2 regions of the Kitasatospora sp. NPDC059973 genome follow, and region 1 is predicted to be linked to the other one. Evidence: riboswitches for the same ligand, from Rfam matches in the RefSeq annotation. Region 1 holds a riboswitch; the other holds the start of a gene.
The links. Region 1 has a riboswitch for thiamine pyrophosphate ahead of ACFWA9_RS18155 (purine-cytosine permease family protein). Riboswitches for the same ligand answer to the same signal wherever they lie in the genome.
Positions count from the first base shown of each region.

Region 2: it holds a riboswitch for thiamine pyrophosphate, as region 1 does, so the genes downstream of both, thiO (glycine oxidase ThiO) here and ACFWA9_RS18155 (purine-cytosine permease family protein) in region 1, are expected to answer to the same signal.

Region 1 covers NZ_JBHWUI010000060.1:13,329-20,789, forward strand. The annotation lists gene ACFWA9_RS18140 (peptidoglycan-binding protein) at 87-1,199, opposite strand; tRNA gene ACFWA9_RS18145 (tRNA-Ser) at 1,384-1,471, opposite strand; gene ACFWA9_RS18150 (S1C family serine protease) at 1,531-3,126, opposite strand; TPP riboswitch at 3,514-3,662, shown strand; gene ACFWA9_RS18155 (purine-cytosine permease family protein) at 3,655-5,124, shown strand; gene ACFWA9_RS18160 (glycerophosphodiester phosphodiesterase family protein) at 5,266-6,090, shown strand; gene ACFWA9_RS18165 (hypothetical protein) at 6,633-7,073, shown strand; gene ACFWA9_RS18170 (DUF5926 family protein) at 7,249-7,461, shown strand, end outside.
Region 2 covers NZ_JBHWUI010000007.1:77,706-85,166, reverse strand. The annotation lists gene ACFWA9_RS03735 (thiazole synthase) at 1-494, opposite strand, end outside; gene thiS (sulfur carrier protein ThiS) at 497-706, opposite strand; gene thiO (glycine oxidase ThiO) at 703-1,863, opposite strand; TPP riboswitch at 1,867-1,979, opposite strand; gene ACFWA9_RS03720 (NAD(P)/FAD-dependent oxidoreductase) at 2,078-3,283, shown strand; gene ACFWA9_RS03715 (Rv2175c family DNA-binding protein) at 3,336-3,701, shown strand; gene thiE (thiamine phosphate synthase) at 3,701-4,351, shown strand; gene ACFWA9_RS03705 (polyprenyl synthetase family protein) at 4,410-5,516, opposite strand; gene metF (methylenetetrahydrofolate reductase [NAD(P)H]) at 5,692-6,606, shown strand; gene ACFWA9_RS03695 (hypothetical protein) at 6,740-7,461, shown strand, end outside.

The DNA.
Region 1 (7,461 bases):
GTGTCATGGTCAAGCACCGGCGCCCACGGCCGGGTCGGGCACCCGGCCCGGCCGTCCGCGCTTCCGTCCGTCCGCCCGTCAGTCCGTCAGTCCGTCACGTCGAACCCCCGCCGCTGCCCCAGCTCCCGCAGACTCCGCTGACCGGGGATGCCGTTGGCGTCCGAGCCCGCGTAGCCGAGGCTGCGCTGGAAGGCCGCGTACGCCTGCACCGTCGTGCTGCCCAGCGAGCCGTCCACCCAGCGCTGCTCCAGGAACCCCTCGTCGACCAGCGCCTGTTCGACGATCCGGACCTCGCCGCCGTAGGTCTGGTGGCCCTGCTCGGCGCCCGGGTCGGTCCGGGCCGCCGCGACGACGTGGGCCAGCGAGACGCGGCGCGGCGAGGGGAGCCGGCCGAGCAGCCGGCGCAACGACTGCTCGCCCGGGACGCCGTCCGCGTCACTGCCCGAGTACCCCAGACTGCGCTGGTAGTCCTGGTAGTTGAGGGTGTCGGCGTCCCGCCAGTCCTCGTCCGGACCGGTCGTGTAGTGCGCACCGTGCCCGGCCGCCACCAGCGCCTCGCCCACCTCGCGGACCTGCGGCCCGTGCGCGCCGTAGCCGTACTCCAGGCCGTTGATCGTCACCCGCCGGCGGACCGGCGCGGTGTCGGACCGGGGCGGCGGCGGCAACGGACCGCCGCCCGCGGCGGCGGCGATCCCGGGCAGCACGACGTCGTAGAACTGCCGCACCCGGGCGTCCCCGGGGCACGACGTACCGCCGTCCGACCACTCCGGGAAGAGCCGGTGGAAGCCGAAGCCCGGGTCGTTCGCGCTCCGGCAGGCCCGCACCGGGATCCCGTGCCGCCCGTGCAGCCAGACGCCGAGCGCGACGAGGGCGGCGACCTGCGCGTCCGTCCACGGATCGGTGTTCTGGTCGTTGCTGGCCGACTCGACGCTCACCGCCCCCGTGCCGTCCGCCCTGCGGTTCGCCCCCATGTTGGCGTCCGCCCGGGTCTCCGTCCCGATGAACTGGCCCACACTGCCGTCGTATCCGACCCCGAAGTGCGACTCCAGATTGGTCGAGTCCCGCCAGTACTCGTAGATTCGGCGCGGCGCCCACGGCGCCGCGATGCTGTGGAAGATCACCTGCGTCGGCACGATCGCCGGCTGGTCGTCCGACTCGGGCTGAAGCTCCAGCTTCTCAGCGCCGGGGTACCAGGCCATCAGTCTCTCCTCGCCGGGCCCAGGGCAGTCCGCCCCTTACGCCCGACACACGAACCCCTCACCCCCTCACGAGCACACCCCCACCCCAAACCCCCCGTTCAGGTGAATTCCACCCCCGGAAACGCAGAAGGCGGGTGCCGACTCGACGTCGGCACCCGCCTTGAGCAGGTGGTTCTCCAACCAGCGGAGAGCGTGGGATTCGAACCCACGGTACGGGGTCACCGCACGACAGTTTTCAAGACTGTTCCCTTAGGCCGCTCGGGCAGCTCTCCAGGCGGAGGTCAGCCTAACGGGTCCGGCGGGGTTCGGTGCACCGGTTTCGGGGTGGGGGTCAGTCGCCCACGCGCTCGGCGAGGGTGACCTTGGTGGTGCTGGTCTGGCCGTTGCGGGTGTACTCGACGTCGACGGTCTCGCCGGGCTTGTGCGTCCAGATCTTGCTGACCAGGGCCGGGCCGTTCTCGATCGGGCTGCCGCCGAGCTTGGTGATGACGTCGCCGGGCTTGAGGCCGGCCTTGTCGGCGGCGCCGCCGGGGGTGACGGCCGGGGTGCCCTGGATGTCGCGGGTCTGGATCTGCGCGCCGTCGCCCTTGTAGTCGTCGTTGCGCAGGACGTCCAGCTTGGCGTAGACCGGCTTGCCGGTCTTGATCAGGGTCTCGGCGACCCACTTGGCCTGGTTGATCGGGATGGCGAAGCCCAGGCCGATGCTGCCGGCCCGGCCGTTGGCCGAGGCGTTGGACTGGATCGCCGAGTTGATGCCCATCACCGCGCCGCCGGCGTCCAGCAGCGGGCCGCCGGAGTTGCCGGGGTTGATGGAGGCGTCGGTCTGCAGCGCGTTCATGTACGAGGACTGCGCGCCGGTCTCGTCGCCGGAGGCGACCGGGCGGTCCTTGGCGCTGATGATGCCGGTGGTGACGGTGGACTCCAGGCCGTACGGCGCGCCGATGGCGATCGTGGAGTCACCGACGTTGACCTTGTCGGAGTCGGCCAGCGGAAGCGGCGTCAGCTTGTCCTTGGGCGGGTTGTCGAGCTTCACCACGGCGACGTCGTAGCCCTCGGCGCGGCCGAGTACCGAGGCGCTGTAGGAGGTGCCGTCGGCGAACTTGACGGTCAGTTTGCCGCCGTTGGAGGCGGGCGCGACGACGTGGTTGTTGGTGAGGATGTGGCCCTCGGTGTCGAAGACGAAACCGGTACCGGTGCCGGACTCGCCGTTGCCCTGCGCCTTGATCGTGACGACGCTGGGCAGCGCCTTCTGCGCGATGCCGGCCACCGAGCCGGGGGCGGGCTCGTTCTTCTGGGTGCTGGCCTGGACGGTGGTGCTCCGGTGGTCGTCCGCGGCGCTGATGCCGTTGTCGTTGCGGTCCGCGACGGCGACGCCGAGCGCCCCGCCCGCCACACCGGCGACCAGGGCGACGGCGGCGATCAGCGCGATCAGGCCGCCGCGCTTCTTGCGCGGGCCGCCGGGCCCGGGGGTGCCGGGGTACTCGGCCGGGTAGCCGAGCGGCCCGCCGGGGTAGCCCGGGCCGCCGGGGGCGGCGGGGCCACCGGGGGCGGCGGGGCCACCGGGCGGGACCTCGTGGCCGCCCCAGCCGCCGAGCGGCTGGCCGGCGCCGAACGGGTGGTGCGGCGCCGGCGCGGCCGGCGCTCCGTACGGGTCGTGGGACGCCGCCGCGACCGGGGCGCCCGGTGTGGCGTACGGGTTGGTGACCGGTGCGGCCACCGGCGCGGCCGGCGCGGCCGGGGCCGGCGGCAGGACGGGCGGAGGTGCGTCGATGTACCCGGCCTCGGCGGCCGGAGCCGCCACCGGCTCGGCGGGCACGGCGGGCGCCGGGTCCGGGGCGCCGACCTTGCTGAACGCCAGCGTCGGCGTGAACCCGCCGGACGCGGGCGCGGCCGGAGCGGCGGGCGCCCCGGCGACGGTGTCCGTCACGGTCCGGTCCGCCTCGGGCGCCGCCTGGACGGGACCGGGCGCCACCTGCGCCCGACCGTCAGGAGCGGGACCCACTACCCCCTGGCCGTCGGAGGGCTGCTCCCCCTGTGGCCCGGTGGGCCCAACCTCGCGCTCGGTGCTCACGGACGACCTCCATAGCTGACAGGACCAACAACCATAGTTTTTCGCACACTCGATTCGATTGCCGTAAGGACCCCTCTGAAGAAGTCATAAGAATCCTTAGCCCGGCCCGACAACGGCCCCCACGCAGGCCCCCGCGGCGGCCCCCCGGCACCCCGTGCGAGGCCGCCCCGCGGCGTCCCGCGATGCGGACCGCCGGACGCCTGGCCTTGGCGTTCACTCCCGCGCCGGTTAGCCTGTCGCTCCAAACTGACACGCGGGAGCTTGGACCCACCAGGCTGAGAGTGCGCCGGTCGACCGTACGCCACGAGCTCCGTGGACGGACCGTCGAGGGGGCGCAGACCGCCGGAACCTGTCCGGGTAATGCCGGCGTAGGGAGTATCGGCCATGCCGCCTGCTTCGCCATCCTCTTCTTCGGGCGCGCCCGCGTCCAAGGGTTTCCCCGAATCGTCCGCGACCGATCCCTGCGACGCCACCGGCGGGGCGGCCGGTTCCACCGGAGCGGGCACCGCCGTCCTGGACCGTCCGGACCGGGCGGACCGGGTCGAGGCCCCGTTCGTCCTCGACACCGAGCCGCCGCGCACGCTCCGCTTCCGGGACCACTTCGCGCTCTGGATGAACCTCGGCGTCAGCCTGATCGGCTTCACCACCGCCGCCACCGTGCTCGGCGCACCCGGCAGCGAGCTGTCGCTGGCCGCCGCCGTCACCGCGATCGTGGTCGGCACCGTGGTCGGCACCGCGATGCTCGGCGTCGCCGCGCTGATCGGGGCCCGGACCGGCGCGCCGGCGATGGCCAACCTGCGCGGACTGTTCGGGACGAAGCTCTCCTACGTGCCGACGGTGCTGAACATCGTCCAGTGCGTCGGCTGGGGCGTGTACGAGCTGCTGGTCATCGCGATGGGCGCGCAGACGGTGGCGCACACCGACGGCTACCGCTGGCTCTTCGTCGTCCTGGCGGGCGCGGTGACCACCGCGCTGACCATCTGGCCGCTCGGCGCGATCGCGGTGCTGCGCCGCTTCGTCGCGGCGGCGGTCGCGGTGGCGATGGTCTACTTCACCGTCCAGCTGGGCCGGGGCGGCGTGTCCGACCCGGGCGCGGGCAACTGGCACGGCTTCCTCCGGGCCACCGACGCGATGATCGCGGTGTCGATCTCCTTCGTCCCGCTGGCCGCCGACTACACCCGGCACTCCCGCACCGCCCGCTCCGCGTTCTGGGGCAGCTTCTCCGGCTACACCGTCGCCCAGGTCTGGTGCTACGTGCTCGGCCTGTTCGCGCTGCTGCAGGCCGACGGCGACGCCTCCCGGATCTTCGACTCGTTCCTGGGCGTCTGGGCCGGCTGGTTCTTCCTGCTGGTGCTGGTGCTGCGCGAGACCGACCAGTCCTTCGCCAACGTCTACTCGACCGCGATGTCGGTCCACAACCTGCTGCCGAAGGTGGACCGCCGGGTGCTGACCGGCGCCACCGGCCTGCTGATCACCGTGCTGGCGCTGCAGATCACCGAGTTCACCGACTCCTACTACGCCTTCCTCGGTCTGATCGGCTCGGTGTTCGTGCCGATGTTCGCGGTGCTGGCGGTCGACTACTTCCTCGGCGCCGGCCGGCGCGGCTGGAACCTCGCCGCCGACGCCCCGTCCCGCTGGCTGATGCTGCTGCCCTGGGCGCTCGGCTTCGCCGTCTACCAGCTGATCGCGCCGACCGCGATCGCCGGCTGGTGGACGGACTTCTGGACCTCCGTGCAGGAGGCCCTGCACTTCACGCCCCAGGAGTGGACCTCGGCGTCCCTGTTCGGCTTCCTGGTGCCGGCCCTGGTCACCTGGGCGCTCACCCCGCTCACCCGCCGGACCCCCGCCGCCTGACGCCCGAGAGGCCCGAGGCCCGACCCGGGCCCGCGGCAGCGCGCCGGGAGGGCCGGACGACGAGGCGCGCGGGCGAAGACGGCCCCGCAGGTTGGGGCCGTCTTCGCCCGGGTGTCACTTCCGCCGCCTATCGTGGACGGCGTGACCAGCCCTGACCTCTCCCCGGCGGCGGCGCGCACCGCGCGGCCCGTCCAGGTGATCGCCCACCGCGGTTCCTCGCACGCCCTGCCCGAGCACACGCTCGCGGCCTACCGCCGGGCGCTCGACGAGGGCGCGGACGCGGTCGAGTGCGACGTCCGGGTGACGGCCGACGGGCATCTGGTCTGCGTGCACGACCGCCGGATCGGCCGGGTCTCGGACGGCCGCGGCACGGTCTCCTCGATGACGCTGGCCGAGCTGGAGGCGCACGACTTCGGCGCCTGGAAGACGGGCGAGCCGAGCGCGGACCCGGACCTGCGCGGCGTCCTGCGGCTGGAGAGCCTGCTGGAGCTGGTCACCGACTGCGGGCGGCCGGTGGACCTGGCGATCGAGACCAAGCACCCGGTCCGTTTCCGGGGCCGGGTGGAGTCCGAGCTGCTGCGGATGCTCGACCGGTTCAAGATCGGCGGGGCGCCGGAGGGCGACCGCCCGCAGGCCCGGATCATGAGCTTCTCCTCGCTGGCGCTGACCAGGGTGGCCGCCGCCGCGCCGGAGTACCCGCGGGTCTTCCTGTTCGAGCGGACGCTGCCCCTGCAGGGCCGGCTGCGCCCGGGCGCCTCGCTGCCCGGCGGGGCCGGGATCGCCGGCCCGGGCATCGACCTGGTGCGGGCCCGGCCCCGGTTGGTGACCCGGCTGCGGGAGCTCGGCCACCAGGTGCACGTCTGGACCGTGGACGAGCCGGCCGACGTCGAGCTCTGCCTGGAGCTCGGGGTCTCGGGGATCATCACCAACCGCCCGGCGGAGGTCCTGGCCCAGCTCGGTCGCTGAACCGGTCCGCCGCGGAACGCCGTCCCTCGCGCCCCACGGGTTTCTCCGGGTATTTCCGGCCCCCTGAGACCCGGTGGCCGCGCGCCCCGCTCCGGAATCACCCGGCACTTCCGCCCCGGCGGACCGCGATCGCTTGGGTAGGGCTCAAACCTTCATCCGCCGTTTTCTGACGGAAATCATGCGTTCTCACGACAGAGGGTGAGCGGGGAATCACCTGCAGCGCACCGTGTGTCGCCCGGCTTGAAATGTCCGCGCGGGATCGCCGTACGGTCGTTTCCGACCCATTACCAAGGGGCATCCATCCCTCGGCATACGCTGAAGGAGGTCCGGGGGTGGCGTTGATGGTGGCGCGTGAAGTGCCGACTTCATCGACCATGGCAGTGCCGCACGGCCCATCGAGTGTCGGGGTCGCACGGCGCCGACTGCGTCGAGATCTACGTGACCGGGAGATACCGGAACCGGTCATCGATGATGCTGTTCTGATCCTTTCCGAACTGCTGAGCAATGCATGTCGTTACGCACGGCCGCTCGGCCCGCTGCCCGTGCTCGGACGCAGCGCCCGGGCCGAGATCGTCGACCAGATCCTCGTCGGCGTCCCCTCCGGTCCGGCCGAGCCGGCCAGGCCGGCCGGTGCTCCCGCGACGGGCGGCCCGGCCGTCCACGCCAGGAGCCGGGACGCGGGACAGGCCCGGCCGCAGGCCCACCCGGACGAGGGCGAGGACAACGGCGGGGTGCTGGTCCGCTGGCAGCTGCACGCGGATGGGGTCCTCACCCTGGAGGTGACGGACGGCGGCGCGCAGACCCGGCCGTCCCCCGCCAGTCCGTCGCTGACCTCGCGCGGCGGCCGCGGGCTGAGCATCGTCGACCAGCTGTCCAGCGACTGGGGCGTGCGCGACGCGCCCGGCGAGGTCACGGTCTGGGCCGCCCTGCCCGCCCGGGCCCGGCACGCCCGGCGCACCGGCGGTGACGCCCGCAGCGCCTGAGCGTCGCCCCCGGCCGTCGGAGCGGGGCCCGGTGGGGCCTCCGCGGGGCGCCGCCCACGGCGGTCCGGGCGTCGCCCCCACGGGGTGCTCCCCGCCCCGGCGCGTGCCCACGGGCCGGGGGAACGTCAGTAGGCTGCCCGGAGCACACCGAAACCGCCACCGGGAGAGCCGCACCATGGGCAAGAAGGCCGCCAAGAAGGCGCCGCAGCGCAGCCAGTCCACCACCGCCGTCACGGGCGAGATCCCCGTGGTCGGGGCCCGCGAGAACTGCCCCTGCGGTTCGGGCCGCCGGTACAAGGCCTGCCACGGCCGGGAGGCCTCGCACGCCGTGCAGGAGCTGGTGCACCGCCCGTTCGAGGGGCTGTCCGGCGAGGCCGACTGGGTGGCG
Region 2 (7,461 bases), on a different contig from region 1:
CGGATGCCCAGACCGGAGCCGATCGGCGAGCCCAGCGGCATGATCGCCGCACAGCCGACGTCCTCCAGCTTCCGGGCCAGCACCGGGTCGTCGTTGGTGTAGGGCAGGACGGTGAAGCCGTCGTCGACCAGTGTCTCGGCCGCGTCCAGCAGCTCGATCGGGTCGGGCAGCAGGGTCCGCTCGTCGGCGATCACCTCCAGCTTCACCCAGTCGGTGCCGAGCGCCTCACGGGCCAGCCGGGCCGTCAGCACGGCCTCGCCGGCGGTGAAGCAGCCGGCGGTGTTGGGCAGCACGCGGATGCCGTTGCGGGTCAGCACGTCCAGGACGGAGCCCTGGGTGGTGGCGTCGACCCGGCGCATCGCCACGGTGGTCAGCTCGGTGCCGGAGACCCGCAGCGCCTGTTCCAGGACGTCCAGGCTGGGGGCGCCGCCGGTGCCCATGATCAGGCGTGAGCCGAAGGCCGTCCCGGCGATGGTGAACACGTCGTCGGCCATGGTCAGCCTCCCTGGACGGCGGTGAGGATCTCGACCCGGTCGCCCGCGGCCAGTCGCGTCAGCGGCCACGAGCCGCGCGGCACCACGGCCTCGTTGAGGGCGGCGGCGACGCCGGAGTTGGCCCGGCTGAGGGTGGTCACCACCTCGGCCAGGGTGGTGGCGGCGGGCACCCGGCGGGGCTCGCCGTTGACGGTGAGTTCGATCTCGCTCATGCGGGGACCTTCGTGGTGAAGCGGGTGGGGGAGAACGGCTCGGCGAGCGCGGGCGTCGTGCCGGTGACCAGGTACTCGGCGAGCAGGTCGGCCGTCACCGGGGTGAGCAGCACGCCGTTGCGGTAGTGGCCGGTGGCGGCGACCAGGCCGGGCAGGGCGGTCGGCCCGAGCAGCGGCGCGTTGTCCGGCGAGCCCGGCCGCAGCCCGGCGGAGGTCTCCACCAGCGGCAGCTCGGTGATGCCGGGGACCAGCTCGTGGGCGTCGCGCAGCAGCTCGTACACCCCGCCGGCGGTGACGGTGGTGTCGTAGCCCTGCTCCTCGCTGGTGGCGCCGATCACCAGCTCGCCGTCCTCGCGCGGCACCAGGTAGAGGTGCTGGCCGCGCACCACCGCGCGGACGTTGCGGGAGAGGAACGGCCGGTAGGCCGGCGGGATCCGCAGCCGCAGGATCTGGCCCTTCACCGGGCGGATCGCCGGCAGCACACCGGCGGGCAGGCCGGGCAGCAGATGGCTGCGGGAGCCGGCGGCGAGCACGACCCGGTCGGCGGTCAGGGTCTCCCCGGTGCCCAGCCGGACGCCGACGGCCCGGTCGCCCTCGAGCAGCAGCTCGGTGGCCTCGGTGCGGTGCAGCCGCACGTCGGCCCGCTCGCAGGCGAGGACCAGCGCCGCGGCCAGCCGGCGGCCGTCCACCTGGTGGTCGTCGGTGACGTGCAGGCCGCCGCGGACGCCGGGGGCGAGCATCGGCTCCAGCTTGCGGGCCTCCCGGCCGGTCAGCCACTGCGAGTCGAGGCCGAGCCGCCCGTGGAAGGCGTGCAGCTCGCGCAGCTCCTCGCGGTCGTCGGAGTCGAGGGCGACGGCGACGGCGCCGCACCGGCGGTAGCCGGTGTCCCGGCCGCCGGAGGCCTCGGTGAGCTCGTCGGCGAAGGCCGCGTACCGCTCGTTGGAAGCCATCCCGAGGCGCAGCAACGGCTCCTCGCCGTACTGGAGTTCGGTGACGGGGGCCAGCATGCCCGCGGCCACCCGGGCGGCCCCGCCGCCCGGGTCGGGGTCGACCACCGCGATGTCCGTCAGTCCGCGCCGGGCCGCCCGCCAGGCGACGGCGAGGCCGATGATGCCGCCGCCGACGACCAGCACGTGGGCATGGGTACCTGCTGCCAAGCGTGTCAAAGTCGCTGCTCTCCCTTCGCCGGTATGACCCGGATCAGGTTCGGACGGTCGCAGGCCGTGCAAGCCCGCCTCTCAGCCCGGTCCGCCGGGCTCCCGTGATGGTGCCCCCACCATAACTCCGGGGGTCGCCGCCACCGAAGGCGCGTACGAGGGGCGGACGCGGGGCGCCCGAGGCCCTCTGGTGCCCCGGGCGCCCGCCAGTACAGTGACGGGCGTGGCAGAGCTGAGCGGGACGGATCAGGTGGTCGTGGTGGGGGCCGGGCTGGCCGGGGCGCACTGCGCCGCGGGCCTGCGGCAGGGCGGCTGGCGGGGGCGGATCGTGGTGGTCGGCGAGGAGCCGCACACCCCGTACGACCGGCCGCCGCTCTCCAAGGAGGTGCTGCTCGGCAAGGCCGACGCCACCCCGCTCGACCTCGACCTCGCGCAGCTCGGCGTCGAACTGCTCACCGGCCGCCGCGCCACCGGCCTCACCCCCGGCGTGCTGCGCACCGACGGCGGCGACCTGCCGTACGACGCCCTGGTGATCGCCACCGGCGCCGCCCCGCGCGCCCTGCCCGGCGCCGAGCGCGCCCACCTGCTGCACACCCTGGACGACGCGCTGGCGCTGCGCGCCCTGCTCCGGCCCGGCCTGCGCCTGGTCCTGGTGGGCGCGGGCTGGATCGGCGCCGAGGTGGCCACCGCCGCCCGGGCGGCCGGCTGCGAGGTCACCGTCGTCGAGGCGGGCCGGGCGCCCGTGCCCGGCGCGCTGCCGGCCGTGATCGGCCGGGCGATGGCGGCCTGGTACGCCGAGGCCGGCGTGGAGCTGCGCTGCGGGGTGGGCGTCGCGGCGGTCGAGCCCGGCGCGGTGCTGCTGGCGGACGGCTCGCACCTGCCCGCCGACGAGGTGGTGGTCGGCATCGGCGCCCGCCCGGCGACCGGCTGGCTGGCCGGCTCCGGGGTCGCGCTGGACGCCGCCGGCGCGATCCTGGTCGACGAGCGGCTGCGCACCACGCTGCCCGGCGTCCACGCGGCCGGTGACTGCGTGAGCTACCCGTCGGCCCGCGCCGGCGCCCGGCTGACCGTCCAGCACTGGGACCACGCGCTGCAGTCCGGTGCGGCGGCGGCCGCCGCCGTGCTCGGCGCGGAGGTGGCGTACGACCCGGTGCCGTACTTCTGGTCGGAGCAGTTCGGCCGGACGGTGCAGTACGCCGGGCGGCACGGCGAGGGTGACGAACTGCTCTGGCGCGGCTCCCCGCAGGACCCGTCCTGGGCGGTGCTCTGGCTGCGGGACGGCGTGCTGCGGGCCCTGCTGACGGTGGACCGCCCGCGCGATCTCACCCAGGGCCGCCGGCTGGTCGAGCGCGCCGCGGTGCTCGATCCGGTGCGCGCGGCGGACCCGGCGGTGGCCCTGAAGTCGGCCGTCGCCGGGTAGTCCGCGGGGCCGGTTGGTGCGCGGCGGGCCCCGGAGGTGGCAGTCTGGTGACGTGAGTGAGATCGAAAGCAAGATTGAATCCCTGGTCACCGACTGGATGTACCTGCCCGACATCTCGGAGCAGTGGGGGGTCCGGGTCACCGAGGTGCGCGACCTGGTCAAGAACGGCGGGCTGATCGCCGTCCGCCGCGGCCCGAACAGGTCGCTCCAGGTGCCGGCCGCCTTCATCGACGGCCCGGGCCTGGTCAAGCACCTGTCCGGCACCCTGACGGTGCTGCGCGACTGCGGGTACAACGACGCGGAGATCCTGGAGTGGCTCTTCACCGAGGACCCGTCGCTGCCCGGCAGCCCGATCCAGGCGCTGCAGGAGAACCGCGGCACCGAGGTGAAGCGCCGCGCCCAGGCGATGCTGATCTGATGGCGGCGGACACACCGCGCCGGCGCCTTGCCGACGCCCGGCTCTACCTCTGCACCGACGCGCGCCGCGAGCAGGGCGACCTCGCCGCGTTCCTGGACGCGGCGCTGGCCGGCGGGGTGGACATCGTCCAGCTCCGCGACAAGGGCCTGGAGGCCAAGCAGGAACTGGCGGCCCTGGAGGTCTTCGCCGACGCCTGCCGCCGCCACGGCAAGCTGCTCGCCGTCAACGACCGCGCCGACGTCGCGCACGCGGCCCGGCCCGGTGTGCTGCACCTCGGGCAGGACGACCTGCCGGTGCCCGCCGCCCGGGCGATCCTCGGCGAGGACGTACTGATCGGCCGGTCCTGCCACGCCGAGTCCGAGGTGGACGCGGCGGTCGTCGAGCCCGGCGTCGACTACTTCTGCACCGGCCCGGTCTGGCCCACCCCGACCAAGCCGGGCCGCCACGCGCCCGGCCTCGGCCTGGTCTCGTACGCGGCGAAGCAGAGCACCGACCGGCCGTGGTTCGCGATCGGCGGCATCGACCTCGGCAACCTGGACGAGGTGCTGGCGGCCGGGGCGAGCCGGGTCGTGGTGGTCCGCGCGATCACCGCCGCGGACGACCCGCGGGCGGCGGCCGCCGCGTTCGCCCGGCGGCTGCGCGCGGTCTGACCCGGACGGCTGCCGCCGTTCCCGGTACGTCCGGGTGCCCCTTTTTCGGACACCCGGCTCAGTACTTGCGGACGGTGGCGGCCTCGGCCAGCGCCAGCAGCACCTCGCGGGCCCGCCGGTCGGCCAGCGGGGCCGCCTCCAGCGCGGCCAGCGACTGCCGCATCAGCTCCTCGATCCGCCGCTCCACCAGCTCGGGCGCGCCGCTGCGCCCGACCAGCTCGCGCAGCCGGGACACCTCCTCGGGCGCCAGGTCCGGCGCGCCGAGCCGGTCGTCCAGGTGGCGGGCGTCGGCGGCGGGCAGCCCCCGCATGGCGTGCGCGACCAGCAGCGTCCGCTTGCCCTCGCGCAGGTCGTCCCCGGCCGGCTTGCCGGTGACCGCCGGGTCCCCGAAGACGCCGAGCAGGTCGTCACGGAGCTGGAACGCCTCGCCCAGCGGCAGGCCGAACGCGCCGTACGCCTCGACCAGCTCCGGCCCGGCGCCCGCCAGCAGTGCGCCGACCTGCAGCGGCCGCTCGATCGTGTACTTGGCCGACTTGTAGTGCAGCACGGTCTGTGCCCGGTCCAGCGCGCCCTCGTCGGTGGAGTCCCCGGCGACCGGCTCCAGGACGTCCAGGTACTGGCCGACCATGACCTCGGTGCGCATCAGGTCGAACACCGGCTTGGCGGCCAGCACCGCGGCCGGGTCCAGGCCCGAGCGCAGGAACAGCTCGTCGCACCAGATCAGCAGCAGGTCGCCGAGGAGCACGGCCGCCGAGGCGCCGAACTGCTCGCGGTCGCCCCGCCAGCCGCTCGCGCGGTGCAGCGCCTCGAAGCGGCGGTGCACGGAGGGCAGGCCGCGCCGGGTGTCGCTGCGGTCCATCAGGTCGTCGTGGACCAGCGCGCTGGCCTGCAGCAGCTCCAGGGCGGCCGCGGCGTGCGCGATGGCCTCGCCGGCGGCCGGGCCGCCGGCGCCGCGCCAGCCCCAGTAGCAGAACGCCGGGCGCAGCCGCTTGCCGCCGTCCAGCAGGAAGTCGCGCAGGGCCTCGACGGCGGGCGCCAGCTGCGGGGAGATCTTCCCGAGCAGGGCCGACTGGCCGTCCATGAACCCGGCGAGCGCGGCGTTGACGCGCTCGCGGACGTCCTCCACGTCGATCGGGTTGGCCGGCCGGTTGCTGGACGAGGTCACGATGAGGCTCCGGAGGGTTCGCTGGGGGTCCGGCAAGCCTAGCCGGACGGCCGCGAACGGCCGTCGGGGAGGGCCGTGCACCCGTTCGGACGGAAAGCGGACGGTCGTCCACCAGTTGTCTCAATACCTGGAACCGGGTTGTCCGTGTCCTTCGGCCGACGGTTAACCTGCCCCCATGGCACTCGGCATCGCTTCCACCAGAACAGACCGCGCTTCGACGGTCCGCGAGCTTCTGGCGGCCGGCAAGCGGTCCTTCTCCTTCGAGTTCATGCCCCCGCGGACCGAGGTCGGTGAGCAGCGCCTCTGGGACGCCATCCGCCGCCTCGAACCGCTCGACCCCAACTTCGTCTGCATGACGTACGGAGCCGGCGGCTCCTCGCGCGAGCGCACGGTCAACATGGTCGGGCGGATCGCCACCGAGACCACCCTCACCCCGGTGGCCCACCTGACCGCGGTGGACCACTCGGTCGCCGAGCTGCGCAACATCATCGGCCAGTACGCCGACCAGGGCGTGCGCAACGTCCTCGCGGTGCGCGGCGACCCGCCCGGCGACCCGACGGGCGAGTGGGTCAGCCACCCGGACGGTGTCACCTACGCCTACGAGCTGGTGGAGCTGATCAAGGGGATCGGCGACTTCTGCGTGGGCGTCGCGGCCTCGCCGAACATGCACCCGCGCTCGACCGACTGGGACGAGGACATCCGGCACTTCGTGGCGAAGATCCGCTCCGGGGCCGACTACGCGATCACCCAGATGTTCTTCGAGGTCGACGACTACCTGCGGCTGCGCGACCGGGTCGCGGCCGCGGGCTGCGAGGCGCCGATCATCCCGGAGATCATGCCGGTCACCAACGCCAAGCAGCTGGAGCGCTTCCCCCAGCTGAGCGGCTCGGCCTTCCCGCCCGACCTGGAGGAGCGGCTGCGCGCCGCGATCGACGACCCGGCCGCGCTGCGCGCGATCGGCATGGAGCACGCCACCGCGATGTCCGAGCGACTGCTGGCGGAGGGCGCCCCCGGGCTGCACTTCATCACGCTCAACCACTCGACCGCGACGCTGGAGATCTACCAGAACCTCGGCCTGCACCAGCGCTGAGCGGGCCGCCGTTCCCGGCCGGCCGGGCCCGCCGTTCCGGCCGGGAACGCGATGCGGTACCCGGACCGTTCAACCGGTACAGTCGCCGAACACGCGCGGCGCGCGCGGGCACGCGACTGGAGGTAGCGGGCGGATGGGCATCGGATACCTGCTGCTGTACGGCGCGTTGGCGGTCGTGGCGCTCTGGCTGCTGGCCGAGCTGCTGCTGCAGAACCGCGCGCCGGTGCACTGGCGCGCCCTCGCCCTGACCGGCTTCCTCGGCGTGCCGGCCGGGATGGCGGCCGGGTCGGTCCCGCTGATCGGCGCGGGCGCGGCCCTCTTCGCGGTCGGCCAGACCCTCGTCACCCTCTCCGTGAAACGCGGCTACGCGGCCGGCTGGTCGCTGCGCCGGGCCGACGGCGGGCTGCCCGGCCCGCTGGCCAGGGTGCCCCTGCTGGGCGCGCTGACCGGTGGCGCGGTGGTGGCCACCGCGGTGGCGGCCGACCGGATCGGCACGGTCAGCGCGGTCGAGGAGAGCCCGGCCCCGGCCCCGGTGGCCGAGGACGTCCCGGCCGTCGAGCAGACCGCCGCCTTCGAGATGCAGGAGATCGCCGCCGACGGCGTCTACACCCCCGGCTACTACGAGCAGCAGCAGCAGCCCGTGCCGCAGGCCCAGCCCGACCCGTACGCCGAGGCCTACCAGGCCGGCTACGACACCTCGCAGCAGCAGCCCGGCTGGGACGCGAACGGCCAGCCGCAGTGGCAGGCCCAGCAGCAGCCGGCCTTCGCCTACGACCAGGGCTACGGCACCTACCAGCAGCAGCCGGACCCGTACGCGGGCTACCAGCAGCAGCCGCAGGTGGACGCGTACGGCGG